3 regions of the Oceanobacillus sp. FSL W7-1293 genome follow, and region 2 is predicted to be linked to each of the others. Evidence: riboswitches for the same ligand, from Rfam matches in the RefSeq annotation. Region 2 holds a riboswitch; each other region holds the start of a gene.

Region 1 (5,700 bases), 1.5 Mb from region 2:
GCGGCGTAAAACCCGAAATGGAAGTATTTGATACAGGACATATCCGTCTTGCTAACCAACTAATTTCTGAAGGGTTAGTGGAAGGAACACCAATGTATCAGTTTTGTCTTGGTATTCCATGGGGCGCTGATGCGGATGCAGAAACAATCGAATACATGAAAAGAAGAGTGGTCGATGGAGCACATTGGTCAGCCTTTGGTATTGGCCGTATGCAGCTGCCGATTGTGGCACAGGCTGCTTTACTCGGCGGGAATGTCCGGGTCGGTTTAGAAGATAACTTATATTTAGAAAAAGGTGTACTTGGTACAAACGAACAGCTGGTTGATCAAGCTGTCAGCATTTTAAACAGTGTAAAGCTGGAGCCGATGACGGCTGCAGAGGCAAGAGAACATTTAAATCTTAAAAAATTTAATTCCTAAGAGGTGAAATATGGCGCAAAAAACAATGGCAGTTTTAGGAACCGGCGTGATTGGCAATGGCTGGATTGCGCGCTTTTTAGCAAATGGTCATAAGGTCAATGCTTTTGATCCGGCTCCTGATGCAAAAGAAAAAACAGAAAAAATGATAGATGCTATTTGGGCAACATTAGAAGAATACGGGGTAAACAACGAAGCTGCAAAAGAGAATCTGACCTTCTACAACGAGCTGGAGGAAGCTGTAAAAGAAGCCGATTTGATACAGGAAAATGTTCCAGAGCAGGAAGCCTTGAAAAAAAAGGTATTAGCCCAGGTGGATGCTGCTGCTAAACCGACAGCGATTATCGCTTCAAGTACTTCTGGATACATGCCTTCTGTCCTGCAGGAAGATTGTGTGCATCATCCAGAACGGATCATTGTTGCCCATCCATTTAATCCCGTTTACTTAATTCCATTGGTGGAAATCGCAGGAGGAAAGCAGACAGAGCGCAGTTATATGGAAAAGGCAGAGGAGCTTTATGAAAGCATGCATATGAAGCCGCTAGTGATGAAAGGTGAAATTGACGGCCACATTGGCGACCGGCTTATGGAAGCAATTTGGCGTGAAGGGCTTCATATCGTCAATGATGGCGTAGCGACTACGGAAGAAGTAGATAAAGCGATTGTCTACGGCCCTGGTCTTCGCTGGGCACTGATGGGACCATTTCTAACGCTTCATTTAGCAGGCGGTAAGGACGGGATGCGGCACATGCTTGAACAATTCGGCCCTGCATTGAAGCTGCCTTGGACCCGTTTAGTGGCACCTGAACTGACGGAAGAATTAAGCGAAAAAGTGATTTCAGGGACTGCTGAACAGAGCGGAGAGATTTCTATCGATGACCTTGAACACCGCCGCGACCGTTTCTTGATTAAATTAATGGGACTTTTAGAGGAAGAAGGCTTCTGGCCGGCAGAAAGGTTGCTCCCTTATGACAGAAAGTAAGCAAATATGGAAGGGTAACGTGTTACCTGAGTGGGTAGATTATAATGGACATCTGAACGATGCATACTACGCATTGATTTTCAGTTATAGCCTCGATGCTTTCATAGATGCTATCGGCCTGGATGAAGAAGGTCGAAAAGCAAATGCTTATACCATTTTTACGCTGGAAGCACATATTAAATATGTAAAAGAAGCGCATGACAATGAGGAGCTTCATACGAAAGTTACTGTGTTGAACCGGGATGTAAAGCGCGTGCATCTTTGGTTTGAAATGAAAAACAAAGAAAATGATACTGTGGCAACCAGTGAACAGATGGTAATGGGGATAGATCAGTCATCTGGACGTCCTGCGCCGTTTCCGGAATCTGTTGATGTACGGATTAATCAATTTCCAAGACTGCCAAAAGAAAATTGGCCAGCAGGAGCAAACACACTCATGGGTATTCGTGAGAAAAAGTGAAATGTATATTGGCAGCTGAAAACAGAATTACCGTATCGTAAACTGTAATGATGCTCCCTTTATAGTGGATAGAGAAGCTAATAAAGGGAGCATTTGTTATGTTAGAAGGCAGAACAAACACTTAAAAACCAACCTAATTGCTGAAATGTATTATAATGTTTGAAAAAAAGGAAGACATGCTAACATCATCAGGAAATATATGTTATACTGCCAATTGTAAAAAGAAATTGAATAAAATCTACGAACGAAGTAGAAGAGGTTCTAGCTAACACCCTCTATAAAAAACTAAGGATACCCATACCGCGCCTTAGGTATGGTTTTTTACATTTTTCGGGTGTTTAGAATTCTCTTTTTCAAATTGGAAAGGGGATTTTTTTATGGAAAAAAATAAACGTGCAGTTGTGGTTTTCAGCGGTGGTCAGGATAGCACCACCTGTTTATTTTGGGCATTAGAAAAGTTTGAGCATGTAGAGTTAGTCACCTTCGACTACAATCAGCGTCATAGCTTAGAAATTGAAGTGGCAAAAGAAATCGCTGAAGATCAAGGGTTAAGACATCATATTTTAGACATGTCTTTACTGAATCAATTAGCGCCCAATGCGCTCACCAGGGAGGACATTGAAGTAGAAAATGCAGAGGATGGCGGCATACCCAATACATTTGTCCCGGGAAGAAATTTACTGTTCCTTTCTTTTGCAACCATTCTAGCCAAACAAATTGATGCCAAGCATATTATTACAGGGGTTTGTGAAACAGATTTCAGCGGGTATCCGGATTGCCGAGATATCTTTACCAAGTCATTAAATGTCACCTTAAATCTATCTATGGATGAAGACTTTGTGATTCATACGCCATTAATGTGGCTGGATAAGGCAGAAACATGGGAATTAGCGGATGAACTGCAAGCCTTTGATTATGTCAGAGAGCGGACGTTGACCTGCTATAACGGGGTTAGAGGAGCAGGATGCGGAGAATGTCCTGCATGTCAATTACGCCAGCGTGGGTTAGACCAATATCTAGCGGGAAGACAGGAGATGAATCAGTAATGTTCGGGTTTCGTATTGTCGAAGAGCTGCAAAAGCTGGATAAAGATATTCATAGAGAAGAATTGGCCTATCACCAAAAACGCGTGATGGTAAGCAAGGAGTTTTCCTTTGATGCAGCGCATCATCTCCATTGCTATGAGGGAAAGTGTAAGAATCTGCATGGTCATACGTATCAGGTTGTATTCGGTATCAGCGGTTTTGTAGATGAGGTAGGATTAGTAATTGATTTTGGTGATATAAAAGAGATTTGGAAGAACAAGATTGAAACATTTTTAGATCACCGTTATTTAAATGAAACATTGCCAAAAATGAACACAACTGCTGAAAATATGGTCGTCTGGATTTTCGAACAAATGGAAGCAGCAATCCAGGAACTCCCTAACCAATGCCAGGTGGAGTTTGTTCGATTATTTGAAACACCGACAAGCTATGCGGAAGCAAGACGGGAGTGGATGAATCATGCGTGAAATTCCGGTCTTAGAAATATTCGGCCCTACAATTCAAGGAGAAGGAATGGTAGTAGGGAGGAAAACCATGTTCGTCCGGACAGCTGGATGCGATTACCGATGTGCCTGGTGCGATTCCGCATTTACATGGGACGGAAGCGCTAAAGAAGATATTGTTCAGATGACGAGTGAAGAAATTTGGCAGCGGCTGAAAGAAATAGGCGGAAATCATTTTGACCATGTGACGATTTCAGGCGGGAATCCAGCTTTGTTATCTGCTATTGATAATTTAATTGATTTGCTCCAGGAAAAGGATATTGAGGTTGCGTTGGAAACACAGGGAAGCCGCTACCAGGATTGGTTTGTAAAAATTGATGATCTGACCATTTCTCCTAAACCGCCAAGCTCTAAGATGAAAACAAACTGGGAGAATATGGATGATATTATCCATCAATTGGAAGCCAATGACAGATTAGCGCATACCAGCTTAAAGGTAGTAATTTTTGATAAAGAGGACCTTCGTTATGCGGAAAAAGTACATCAGCGCTATCCGAAACTGGCTTTTTTCCTGCAGGTAGGAAATGATGATTTAGAGGAAATCGAACCGCAGCAATTATCCCGGCATTTATTAAATAAATATGAATGGCTAATTGATCAGGTTGTGGCATCAAGTGTGCTGAACCGTGTCCGCGTCCTTCCGCAGGTACATGCATTAGTCTGGGGAAATAAGCGGGGAGTATAGTAAGAAAGAGTAAAAGGCTATTATCCTATTAAAAAGGCAGTAAGAGCTATCGCCTTTTTGATAGGGTAATCGTTTCTTTCATTTTCTGGCTTTTCTCCAAATGGATAGGAATCTAAATCAATAAAATAATCCCGCCGATTAATGGCACAGCAACCATTGCAATTTTTAATATTATTGGATTCAGCCGAGTGGTGAACTTCGCGCCGATATAAGATCCTATAATTGTTCCGATAACTACTTCTGCAAATAATTTTAAATCGAGAAAACCGACAGAATAATAACCGATACCGCCTACCAGTGCGATAGGTATAATAACAAGCATCGTGGTGCCTGCAGATAGCTGAATCGATAAACCGAAGAACACAAGCAACCCGATTTGGATAAACGGCGTTGAGCCAATCCCGAATGCACCTGATAGTAAGCCGGTAATGATGCCGATTCCAGCAGCTGTCATCCAAAACCTGCTTCTGGAGGATTGATTTTTCTCAGCAAATTTTTGTGTGGCCAACTTGCCAAACCCTGCTGTTACACGAATCCACAGCAATATGGCTGATAAAATGAGCATTCCGGCAGTAAAAAATTTTAATTCACTTTCCGGGATAAAGCTTGCCAGCCTGGAACCAAAAAAAGCTCCAACTGCGCCAAATAGCCCAGTTGCCAGCCCGATTTTTACCATGGTATTTCTTTCCCGCAGGTGGCTGAGTGTGCCTGATAACGATGTGAATACCATTGCTGCCAGAGAAGTTCCAAGTGCTGTGTGGATAGGAATACCAAAGACTTCACTCAACATAGCAATAATAAAACCGGAACCGCCAGCTCCGACAAAGCCAAGTAATAATCCAATCACCAGCATTGTACATAAAACAATCAAAACAAAAATCCCTTTCTTTTTCTTTACTACATAAGTCATTATAGCATAGCGGGCGAGAAATTTTGGAGAAAAGGAGCTTGAGATATAGGCTGGAAGGCTATTCAAGCTGACGTGTAAAAAATGAAAGCGATATGAAAGCATAGATAATTAAGCTTTTATATCGCTTTTCCAACAGTTACAACAAACCAACCCATTGCCAATAAGTAGCACTAAACAGGATGATAAGCAAATACCCAATCACAGTAAGCGGCACACCGGATTTGATAAATTGTTTTAAAGTAAACGTTCCTGTGCCGTATGCCAGCATATTTTGCGGAGCACTGACCGGCAATAGGAAGCCAAAACTGATTACAAATTGCATAATTAGGACAAGACCTGGACCATTAAAGGCTGCCGGCTCCATTGATCCGACCAAAGCGATGACGATTGGGATAAAAGCAGATGCGAGACTGGTGGCGCTGGCAAAACCTAAGTGAATCAAAATATTGAATAGCGCGAGCACGGCGATCATCGCAACCAGAGGCAGGGAAGACACCCCGAGTATTTCAAAGGAATTAGAAGAAAGCCAGGTCGCTCCCTCTGTTGCTAACAGAACAATCCCTAATGAAATTCCTGTTGCAAATACAATCAATGTGCCCCAAGGTACTTTTCTTTGCACTTCTTTCCAGGAAAAGATACCGAAAACAGGTGTCAGCATGACAGCAACAGCAACAATGGTAACCGTAGTAGAATCTAAA
Region 2 (5,700 bases):
TTCCTTCGTCAGCCGGATAACCTAATGCTGCCAATCTTTGAACCGCTTTGTCTATCTCCTCTTTATTCGGGTACGTTATTGTAAAAAACTGCATCCCAGCCGCTTGTAAATCTGGAATCGGCACCCCTTCCCCATTCCATGTATTAATCGCAATATGGTGATGATAACCGTTGTCAGATAAAAAAGAAGCTCCGGGAAGTCCAGTTACCTCTTGAAAGCCCATTCCTTTGATATAAAATTCCCTTGCTGCCGGTAAATCATTCACATGGAGATGCACATGTCCAATACGTGTTTCCACAGGCATCCCCTGCCAATCACCAGCAGCCTCTGCCAGCAGTCCATCTGCATCAAGCGGATCCGTACTCATTTGCACGGATTCATCTACCCACTTCCAGCTTTCAGACAATCGGTCTCTGGCAACTTCGATTCCATTTCCATCCGGATCAGAAAAATAGAGTGCTTCACTGACAAGGTGATCGGCAGCTCCTAATTGCAGGCTATATGCTCTCCCCGCTTGCAGAATATGCTTTAAAAATGCCGCCAAATCCGCTCTTTGAGGCAATAAAATGGCAAAATGATACATCCCTGTTGTTCTGCCTTGTTTTGGCAGTACTCCTTCCGGCTGTTCCAGCGTAATTAAAGCCTTCCTTCCATCTGTTGAAAGAATGGCTTGGTTTCCCTTCTCCTTCATCACTTGAAAGCCTAAAAAAGTATGATAAAACTCGACAGAGCGCTGTAAATCAGATACTTGAATGGTTATATCTGATACATACATTGCCGGAGCTTCAAAAAATTTATTTTCCATTTTATACTTGTCACCTTCCTTAATCGATTTATATTTAACTAAAAATAATAAACTTACTTTATGTAACTCATTATAAATAAAGTAAGTTCGATGGTCAAAATTTTTGCAAGGCTTTTCTTTTTTTATGTTTTTTTCGAATATTTAAATCTCTCTTTCCAAATAGAAAAATTTTTTCTAAAACTGCTTTTGAGAGAAAACTCATGAATCTTTCCCTCCATACCTGTTATTTAGACAGGATTTTATAATTCATTGGATAAAATATAAAACCTATTATAATACAAGTTCCCTTGACGCTTTTTTTTGCATAATATATAATCCTTATAAGTTTACTTATATTTATTTAATATTTTGAAGGAGAGGGTCTTTATGAAGGTAAAACTGGAGCAGGTAAATAAAAGCTTTCCCAAAGGCAAAACAGATTCGCTCCATGTCCTGCATGATATCGATCTCCAAATTGAAGCAGGCGAGTTCGTTTCTTTGCTTGGACCTTCCGGCTGTGGCAAGTCCACGATTTTGAATTTAATCGCTGGTTTGGACAGTCCGACATCTGGAGAAGTGTATGTGAATGATAAAAAAGTCCAAGGACCGGGTACAGACCGGGTCGTTGTTTTCCAACAAGGCGGTTTATTTCCATGGATGAATGTAATGGATAATGTTACATATGGACTGCTGTTGAAAAAAATGAGTAAAAAAGAAGCGGAAGAAAAAGCAATGGAAGGACTTCGGATGGTGCATCTCGGGAATTTTGCGCAAGCTTTTCCCCATGAATTATCCGGAGGTATGCAGCAGCGCGTAGCAATTGCCCGTGCTCTCGTGATGGACCCTGACGTTCTTTTGATGGATGAACCATTTGCGGCGCTTGATGAGCAGACACGGCTTATTTTGCATCAGGAGTTGCAAGAAATTTGGCAAAAAACCGGAAAAACCATTCTGTTTATCACGCATAATATTCGTGAAGCACTCACCCTATCGGAACGGGTATTGCTTATGAGCACAAGACCGGGAGCAATCAAAAAATCTTTCAGAGTACAGGCGGCGCGCCCGCGTAACCCTTCAGATAGTGTAATTGTAGATTTGGAAACACGTGTGATGAAGGAATTGGAAGAAGAAATGGAAAAAGTGTTGAAGGAGGAGTTCGGGGATGATTACCGCCTTAAGACGAGTGCTGTTCGTGATCGTGATCGTGACTATATGGGAGATCATATCTAAAACCAACCTGTTTCCGACCTTTATGTTTCCTCCTTTGCTGATTCCGAATGATCCCGGCGGAGTCACGGTGTTAAGCACATTAGTGAACGGTCTGATTTCCGGGCAAATACTCGGAGCTACCGGAATGACGCTTGGGAGGCTGCTGCTCGGTTTTTCCATAGCAGTGGTTTTAGGTCTAATTTTTGGATACTTGATCGCCCGTTATAAATGGGTGGATGACACGCTTGGATTTTTTGTGACTGCGTTACAGTCCATCCCGAGTATTGTCTGGTTCCCTCTGGCTATTGTCTGGTTTGGGCTTGGGAACGTAGCGATTTTATTTATTGTCACTATTGGAGCAACCTGGACAATGACAGTAAATGCAAGCACCGGATTTAAAAATGTGCCCAATCTTTATTTAAATGCCGCACGTACATTAGGTTCATCGGGTACGCATCTTGTGCGAACCGTGATTCTTCCGGCATCTGTACCGCATATCATCTCCGGTCTTCGTGTTGCTTGGGCTTTTGCCTGGCGCGCAATCATGGCCGGGGAACTTCTCGGAGGAAACGGCGGCCTGGGGTATTTGTTAGATATGGGACGCTCCTTGCAATCAATGGATTTAGTGCTCTCTATTATGATTGTGATCGGTGTAATCGGTACGATTATGGATAATCAGGTATTTCTTAGAATGGAACGCTCTGTTGCAAGAAAATGGGGTGTTGGAGCTTAATGGAAAGGATGAAGGATATGAAAAAAATATTATTCGGCCTGGGTGCGCTTCTTTTATTAGGAGCGGCGGGCTGCGGCTCAGAAGAAGCTGCCGATGAAATACACATTGGATATTTTCCTAACTTTACACATATCACCACGGTAGTCGCACTGGAAAATGGTTACTTTGAAGAAGAAATGGGAGAAGAGGTAAGTATCGAAACCTCCACATTCCCGGATGGCAGTGCCTTTATGGAGGCTATGTCCACACAGGATATCGACATTGGTACTGTTGGCCCGTCACCAGCAACAACAACTTATTTAAGAAATCCGGAGCATGAAATCATTGCCGGAGCGGTGAACGGCGGAGCTGTCCTTGCCACCCGTGAAGATTCAGGTATTGAAAGCGTTGAAGATCTTGATGGCATGCGCGTAGCAATCCCGACTATTGGGTCTACGCAGGACATCATGTTGCGAGAAGCATTAGATGATGTCGGTCTAAAAGTAGATGACGAGGGCGGAACCGTAAGCTTGGTACCGCAGGCTCCTGCTGACACATCCACGCTGTTCCTGCAGGGAGACGTCGATGCTGCGGCCACGCAGGAGCCTTGGGGCGTATATTTGGAAAATCAGGCAAACGCCGACATTCTCCTTGATGAAGAAGAATTTGCTTGGGGAACAGAATCAACAACAACTGTTGTTACTGCGCGGAAATCATTTACGGAAAGCAATGAGGAATTAACACAGGCCTATTTGCGTGCCCATGCCCGTGCTGTAGAATTTATTGAAGAGAATCAGGAAGAAGCAGTTGAATTGTTTGTCAATCACATTGAAGAAACGACAGGCAACGAGTTGGATTATGAGGAGACGCTGGAAGCAAGCGAACGTCTCAATCCGACGTATGAAATCAACGAAGAAGTGCTTCAGGAAATGGCAACAATCAGCTACGAAGCTGGGTATATGCAGTCAGATGAAATTGAAGGATTGGTTAATCGGACATTTTTGGAAGCAGCACTGGAAGAATAACCTGATAAAGACGAACTCCCGGTTTGGCGACCGGGGGTTTGTTTTGGTTTGATTTCATTTTCACGTCGACTTCTTCTTCATTCTGACCGCTCTCAGTTAAACTTGTTTTTATTCAAAGACTTCGCGTTTTCCAAATCATTACATATACAAAACGATTGTTTTCCTTCTTCGATACTGGTATGATAGGCTAGGTTCAACGTGGTTCGTAACCATCCCACGCTAAAAAACTAGGAGGAAAACAGGATATGAATATAAAGACACTTGTAGTTAACGGGATTATTGCCGCATTGTATGTCGCTGTATCCCTGCTGGTCTCCCCAGTTGCATTTGGGGCGATTCAATTTCGAATATCAGAGATGTTTAACCATTTGATTATCTTTGATAAGCGTTACTTTTTCGGCATTACGATTGGTGTATTTGCATCTAATTTATTTTCAATGGCAGGCGGATTGGATCTTTTATTCGGGACAGCACATACCGCCATATCTTTAGGAATTATTATTTTCTTAAAAAAATATATTAAAAACAAGCTGACACTGCTATTTCTAAATACATTGATTTTCAGCTTTAATATGTTTATTATTGCCTTCATGCTAAATATAGCTTTACAATTACCATTCCTGCTGACATGGCTTACAACCGGAGTCAGTGAATTGATTGTATTACTGATCGGCATCCCAATCTTCTATACTTTATATAAACGCATACATTTTGATAAAATGATATAATACGGAGAAAAAGACGGTGGAGAATAAATCCATCGTCTTTTTTAAGAATGGAGAAGTAATTTTTTTAATGATATGAAATTCTGCCGGAGGTTCTAGTACTTTTTCGTTCTTCACGCAATCAATCACAAGGAAAGGAATGAGTAACATGATTATCCGAAATCAGAACGGCCATTTTATTTTTATATCACAGGTAGACCATGCTTCTGTATCTGGGGAAATAGTTAAAAATCTGTCCTCGGATTATTTCGATCATACACCTTATAAAGATTCCGTTATCTATGCAGCTGAGCAGCATGACTGCGGCTGGGAGGCCTTTGACAAACAGCCTTTTTGGAATGACCAGGCAAACCTTCCTTATTCCTTTATTGATTTTCCAGATATACCCAAAACCGTCTTATATACACAGGGTATTCAGCAGGTTCAAGAAAAGGATAAATATGCCGCATTATTATGCAGTGAACATTATAAACGTTTTCTCGTAACATCCACGCTCCCTGAAGCAAAAGCATTTGTTCAGCAGGAAGCAGAGCGGCAGGAATGGCTGATTAGCAGGATGGATCATTTTAATCAAGATATGTTTGAAATGGATTATACGCTTTTACAGTTTTCCGATACGCTGTCTCTGTTCGCATGCATGAATGAACCGGGAGCTGCAAATAAAGACCTTCATCCTTTTTTTAAAAACGGCGTATCCGTTTCAAACACCGCAACCTCCTTTCCATCTGCTTTTTCTGTCAGCTGGGAAGATACGGAGACAATAACAATGGAACCTTTTCCATTCTCAGCAGACTTTTCAGTTACTTTGCTGTACAAAAGCATTCCTAAAACAACGATTCAGCAGCAGGGGCTGGTGGATGCTTATGAGCATGCCTCTGTTTTATCAAAAACGATAAGAATAAACACCAAGAAATAAGGCTGGCAGCTGCTCCAGCCTTATTTCTTGGTGTTTTTAAAAAGGACCAGACGCATCCAGTCCCTTCTCTGCTTCATTCAATCTATTTTTACTCTCCTCCCCACACATAAGGGGTTTCTTGATACACATAATAATTCAGCCAGTTGGAAAACAGCAGGCTGGAGTGACTCTTCCAACGGTGCTTCGGCTGTTTTTCCGGATCATTATTTGGATAATAGTTTTCCGGTATTGCTGTATCGATTCCTCGTGCATGGTCTCTTTCATATTCTTCCTTCAATGTGTTTGCCATATATTCTAAATGCCCGGTTGCCATGATATGCTTTCCATCC
Region 3 (5,700 bases), 150 kb from region 2:
AAAACTGACCGGATTTTATGTAGAGGTATTTCGCGGGACGTCCTTGATAGTTCAGCTATTCTGGCTGTACTATGCTGTACCGATGCTATTTGGGATTAATCTGGGTTCGAATTGGTGGATTGGTGTCATTGCCATCGGTTTAAACTACGGCGCATATCTTTCAGAAGTTGTCCGCAGCTCCATTCTATCTGTATCTCAAGGACAGTATGAAGCAGCAACTGCGTTAAATATGTCTTCTTTTCAAAGGATGCGCCTGATTATTTTCCCACAGGCAATACGTATGATGCTCCCTGAATTCGGTAATTATACCATTCAAATTTTAAAAGGAACCTCTCTTGTCTCTTTAATTGGCTTAACAGATATTTTATATTATGGAGATGTGATGCGAAGCACCAGCTTATCTTTATCACCATTGATTTATCTAACTGTGCTTGTATTCTATTTCATTTTAGCCCTTCCATTAATTTTCCTTACCAGAAAGGCTGAAAAAATTGCTAAAAAGGGGGTAGCTAGCTGATGAATTTGAATTATTGGAGCTGGGATACATTTTTTGATGCGTTACCAGTGGTATTACAAGGACTTGGAATTACGATTGGACTGACGATAGCCAGCTATCTCTTTGCCTTGATTTTTGGTTTTTTGTGGACATTCTTACGCCGTATCCCAAATCGTTTTATTCATTTTATTGTCACCTGGACCATGGAATTTATACGTTCTACGCCTCCACTCGTTCAATTGTTTTTTATCTATTATGCTTTGCCGGTAATACCTTATATTGGCATATCGCTCCACCCATTCGCTTGTGCCGTTTTGGGACTTGGTATACACTTTAGTACGTATATCGGTGAAATTTATCGATCCGGAATTGAAAGTGTGGATAAAGGACAATGGGAGGCTTCCACTGCACTGAATATTTCTACATGGGATAAATGGCGAAAGATTATTCTGCCACAAGCTATCCCGCCCACCATTCCGATGCTTGGAAATTACTTTATCATTATGTTTAAAGAGGTTCCGCTGGCATCCACCATCGGGGTAGCTGGTATTATGCTGCTCGCCAGATCATACGGTGCGGAAAACTGGTCCTATCTTGAGCCATTGACCATTGTAGGAATCATTTTCTTAGTACTAAGCTATCCTTCTGCAGTGCTGATTAAAAAGTTAGAGAATCGTTTCAACAGAAGGTTCCATAAAAATCAAATGATAAAAGATAAAGGAGTAATGCAATAATGGCAGAACCAATCGTTACTTATCAAGATGTTCATAAATCCTTTGGAAATGTGGAGGTATTGAAGGGGATTGATTTAGATATATATCCAGCTGAAAAAGTCGCTGTCATTGGTCCAAGCGGATCAGGGAAAACAACAATTATCCGGATGCTGATGACATTAGAGCAGCCAACATCTGGAGACATTATCGTAGACGGCCGCAATCTGTGGAAAATGGAGAAGAACGGAAAGTGGATGCATGCGAATGAAAGTCATCTGCGCTCTATTCGCGGTGAGATTGGAATGGTATTTCAGCATTTCAACCTGTTTCCGCATATGACTATTTTAGAAAATTGTATGACAGCACCTATTCATGTGAAAAACGAAGAAAAAAGTGATGTAAAAAAACGCTCGATAGAAATGCTGGAGCGTGTAGGACTCGGGAGTAAGCTGGATAATTACCCCAGCCAGCTTTCAGGCGGACAAAAGCAGCGGGTAGCTATGGCCCGCGCCCTTGTGATGCGCCCTAAAATCATGTTATTTGATGAGGTTACCTCTGCGCTTGACCCGGAGCTGGTCGGAGAGGTGCTAAATGTCATTCGTGACATTGCAGAAAATGATGATATGGCAATGATCCTGGTTACGCACGAGATGGATTTTGCTCTGGACATAGCGGATAAGGTACTGTTTTTAGATGAAGGAATTATTGCAGAACAAGGAACGGCCAGCGAGGTTATCGAGCATTCAGAAAATCCTCGTGTACAATCGTTCTTGCAGCGTTTTAGAGGATGAGCGAATTTTTATATACTCCCCGGTCAGGTTTTATTTTTGAGCCGGGGTTTTATTTTATATGTACATTCTATAAATAGTCGTTTCTCTCTGCTATCTGTCTAGTTAAAAATGATGCAGATGAACCGCCTTTATATTCAAAACATAACGTTTTGCTTCTGTCTGCGCCTGCCGGCTTGCCAATCGCTAAGTCTTCTTTTCACCCTCGGGGCATAAGTGCGACTTTAGCTCTGTCTGCGCCTGCCGGCTTGCCAATCGCTAAGTCTTCTTTAAAGGAGATGAGATTGGGGACCACGGAAAGCGGAGTGTATTTCTGGGGCCTAAAATTACTCACCCCATGAAACCCGTTGGAGCGGCTATATTCAGCATTTTTTATATGCTTTCCTATTCTTGAACCTAAAAAAACCAGCCGTCTGGCTGGTTTCTTGGTATGATAGGTTATTCAAAGTGATAGGGCATCAGCTGATCTTCTCAAGAAGCTTCTAACAACTCCGCTTTGTTTTTCACCTCATATTTACGTATGCACCGTACAAGAAGATAAACAAATGGCGTATCAATTATTGCCACCATCACCTTCCATATGTACTGCGATACAATCATCCCGATTAAAACACCTGTTGGAACAATCCCCCAAAATGCAATCGTAATAAATAGAACGGTATCAAAAAGCTGACTGGTCATCGTTGATAAGCTATTACGTAACCACAGCTTCTTTCTTCCATGCCGGTGCTTTAAGCGGTGAAAGATAGATACTCCTAAATGCTGACTGACAAAATAAGAAACTAAACTAGCTAAAATAACGCGAAAGCTTCCGTTAAAAATCGTTTCAAAAGCAGCCTGTTCCTGAAAACCTGCTGCTGGCGGAAGGTGTATGGCAATAAAAATAAAAATCATTGCAATAATTTGTGTGAAAAATCCTGCTTGTATCGTTTTGCGGGCAGCTTTTTTTCCATAAACCTCGCCAACCACATCCATTATCATATACGTAATCACATAAACAATCGCTGCAGCCGGCAATACAAAACTTCCCATTTGAAACAATTTGACCGACAAGACATTCGACAATAATAATAAGCCAACAAAGATGGCGTTAAAATAAATATACATTCTCCTGTTCCCTTCTCTTCAAAGGTGCAAGGATCTTAGTTTCCCTCTATCGATTATCGATGGTTTCCGGATACATATCGTGCTGCATTAACCGGTTTTCTGCCATCTTTTCAAATTTAGTTCCGATTTTTCCATAATTGCAATACGGGTCGATGGAAATCCCCCCACGCGGTGTAAATTTCCCTCTTACTTCAATATAACGCGGATCCATCAGCTCAATTAAATCATTCATGATAATATTGATACAGTCCTCATGGAAATCACCATGATTCCGGAAGCTGAACAAATATAATTTTAAAGACTTACTCTCTACCATTTTGATATTTGGAATATAGCTGATATAGACGGTTCCAAAATCCGGCTGATTCGTTATCGGACAAAGCGTTGTAAATTCCGGACAGTTTAATTTTACAAAATAATCACGATTTGGATGCTGATTATCAAATGTTTCTAAAATCTCAGGTGTATAATCAAATGCATATTTCGTTTCTTTATTCCCTAGCAATTCAATTCCTTGAAGTTCTCTTTCATTTCTTCCTGTCATACTCGTCAGCTCCTTTGATTTTCTGTTTCCTCGCAGTTGAAAACTTCTTTGCACAAACTAAAAAAAGCCGTGCTCCCAAAGAACACGGCTTGATAATCGCAGGTTGTCCTTAGTTTTTTATAGAGGGTTGAAGCTAAGAACCTCTGCCTGAAGTTTAAAATAACACTTCATATTATAAGAATAGATCACAGGCATGTCAAATTTTCTTTTTATCCCAGCCGTCCTCTGTCACAGCCAGAATCTGGGCTATGAGACTATCCTTCCACATCCTCACCAATAATCCGCACTTCCCGCTCTAACTGCACATCAAATTTCTCTTTCACCGTTGCTTGAACAAATTGAATTAATGAAATATATTCGGATGCTGTAGCGTTTTGTTTATTTACAATAAAACCGGCATGCTTTGTAGAAACTTCCGCTCCGCCAATTTGCTTTCCTTGAAGATTACAGTCTTGAATCAGCTTGCCGGCAAAAAAACCGGGCGGACGTTTGAACACACTGCCGCAAGACGGGTACTCGAGCGGCTGTTTGGATTCTCTTTTATATGTAAGATCATCCATCATTTCTTTAATTTCTTCTTTGCTCCCGGGCTTTAATGCGAATGTTGCTTCCAATACAATATAACCATTGTCCGGAATATTACTTGTGCGATAGCTGAGGTCTAATTGCTCTGCTGTTAATGTCAGCAGTTCGCCGTCCTTTGTCGCAACTACCGTGCTTTCCAGCGCATCTTTAATTTCTCCGCCATATGCACCTGCATTCATATACAACGCTCCGCCGACAGAACCTGGGATGCCACAGGCAAACTCCAACCCGGCAAGCTCTTCATTTAAAGCAAAACGGGAAGCATCAATAATTCTTGCTCCGCTCTGAGAGATAACTTTATCTCCTTCTCTCCAAATAGCAGACAGCTGCTGCAGGTTCATAACGATCCCGCGGATTCCGCCATCCTTCACAATCAGATTAGAACCATTTCCAAGCATTGTAAACGGTACATTTTCCTGATTAGCAAAGCGGATAATCGCCTGCACTTCTTCATAAGTCGACGGGGTAATATAAAAATCCGCTTCCCCGCCTAATTTCGTATACGTATGTTCTCTAATCGGCTCGTTCACCAATACATTCTCTTTATTGGTATGTTGAATTAATTGATCATAAAGATGATGGTATTTATTCATGCTATCATTCCTTTAATTTGTCAAAAGCTTTTATCTATTTGACCTTTATATTCTCATTCTTTTTCTGCTTTGTTAGAAACAGGCATTCAGCTTACTCCAGTTGGGCATTTCCGCATAACTGAAGTAAGATAATTTGATAAATCAATCCTATACCATTGTAGTTGATTCGCTTTAATCTTGCCACAAAAAGCTATGAATCAATTTATCAATTTGCATACTTTCGTGCAGGGCACTGTGTGTCAGCTGCGGGTCATCAATAATCGTTTCTTTGAAATTTTGCTCGGGTATCATACTCCTCAGCGCCTTCACACTCTCCGGGACTGCAACTGCGTCTCCTGTACTGGCAATGCTGTACACATCCACATCCGCCGGAAACATATTCTGCTGCAGTATATTTATCGCATGCGAATCGGGTTTCAAATCTTCTGCAGCTGCATCTTGATGAATTTCAAAATATCTTTCATTATAAATGCCATCAAATGGACTGCCGATGGCTACAAGTTTATTAACAGATGGATAGTCATTCCTTACATATTCCATCGTATATTTCACCGCCAGAATACCGCCCATAGAATGTCCGACCAGGTTAACTTCCTCCACCCGATAATTTTCCTTGAGATGAAGAAGCACTGCCGCAATCCATTCTGTACTTTCCTCAAAGCTTGCACGATTATCCTCTAAAACAATCTGTACAAACATGGGCGCATATCTTCCGTTATTTAAGTTATAATCGACAATATCTCCGTTCTCTGTCACATAGTAGATAAACCCTTTATTTCCCCATTGGTACGTATTTTCAAAACGGTCAAGCATATGACCAAATGAATTCTCCGTTCCTTTATAACCATGTATAAAAATCGTCGGTGCTCCAGTA

What was found. Region 2 has a riboswitch for preQ1 ahead of MKY65_RS04460 (QueT transporter family protein). Riboswitches for the same ligand answer to the same signal wherever they lie in the genome.
Region 1: it holds a riboswitch for preQ1, as region 2 does, so the genes downstream of both, queC (7-cyano-7-deazaguanine synthase QueC) here and MKY65_RS04460 (QueT transporter family protein) in region 2, are expected to answer to the same signal.
Region 3: it holds a riboswitch for preQ1, as region 2 does, so the genes downstream of both, queF (preQ(1) synthase) here and MKY65_RS04460 (QueT transporter family protein) in region 2, are expected to answer to the same signal.

What each region holds. Positions count from the first base shown of each region.
Region 1 is NZ_CP150212.1:2,355,706-2,361,405, forward strand. It holds gene MKY65_RS11545 (3-keto-5-aminohexanoate cleavage protein) at 1-419, shown strand, start outside; gene MKY65_RS11550 (3-hydroxyacyl-CoA dehydrogenase NAD-binding domain-containing protein) at 430-1,398, shown strand; gene MKY65_RS11555 (thioesterase family protein) at 1,385-1,858, shown strand; PreQ1 riboswitch class I at 2,108-2,153, shown strand; gene queC (7-cyano-7-deazaguanine synthase QueC) at 2,236-2,904, shown strand; gene queD (6-carboxytetrahydropterin synthase QueD) at 2,904-3,371, shown strand; gene queE (7-carboxy-7-deazaguanine synthase QueE) at 3,364-4,092, shown strand; gene MKY65_RS11575 (sulfite exporter TauE/SafE family protein) at 4,205-4,963, opposite strand; gene MKY65_RS11580 (DASS family sodium-coupled anion symporter) at 5,139-5,700, opposite strand, start outside.
Region 2 is NZ_CP150212.1:904,080-909,779, reverse strand. It holds gene MKY65_RS04480 (VOC family protein) at 1-805, opposite strand, end outside; gene MKY65_RS04475 (ABC transporter ATP-binding protein) at 1,172-2,014, shown strand; gene MKY65_RS04470 (ABC transporter permease) at 1,947-2,726, shown strand; gene MKY65_RS04465 (ABC transporter substrate-binding protein) at 2,744-3,730, shown strand; PreQ1 riboswitch class I at 3,923-3,967, shown strand; gene MKY65_RS04460 (QueT transporter family protein) at 3,976-4,458, shown strand; gene MKY65_RS04455 (DUF3891 family protein) at 4,604-5,371, shown strand; gene metA (homoserine O-succinyltransferase) at 5,460-5,700, opposite strand, start outside.
Region 3 is NZ_CP150212.1:1,055,882-1,061,581, reverse strand. It holds gene MKY65_RS05245 (amino acid ABC transporter permease) at 1-517, shown strand, start outside; gene ehuD (ectoine/hydroxyectoine ABC transporter permease subunit EhuD) at 517-1,230, shown strand; gene ehuA (ectoine/hydroxyectoine ABC transporter ATP-binding protein EhuA) at 1,230-2,000, shown strand; gene MKY65_RS05230 (queuosine precursor transporter) at 2,469-3,104, opposite strand; gene queF (preQ(1) synthase) at 3,151-3,648, opposite strand; PreQ1 riboswitch class I at 3,752-3,798, opposite strand; gene murB (UDP-N-acetylmuramate dehydrogenase) at 3,903-4,826, opposite strand; gene MKY65_RS05215 (alpha/beta fold hydrolase) at 4,998-5,700, opposite strand, start outside.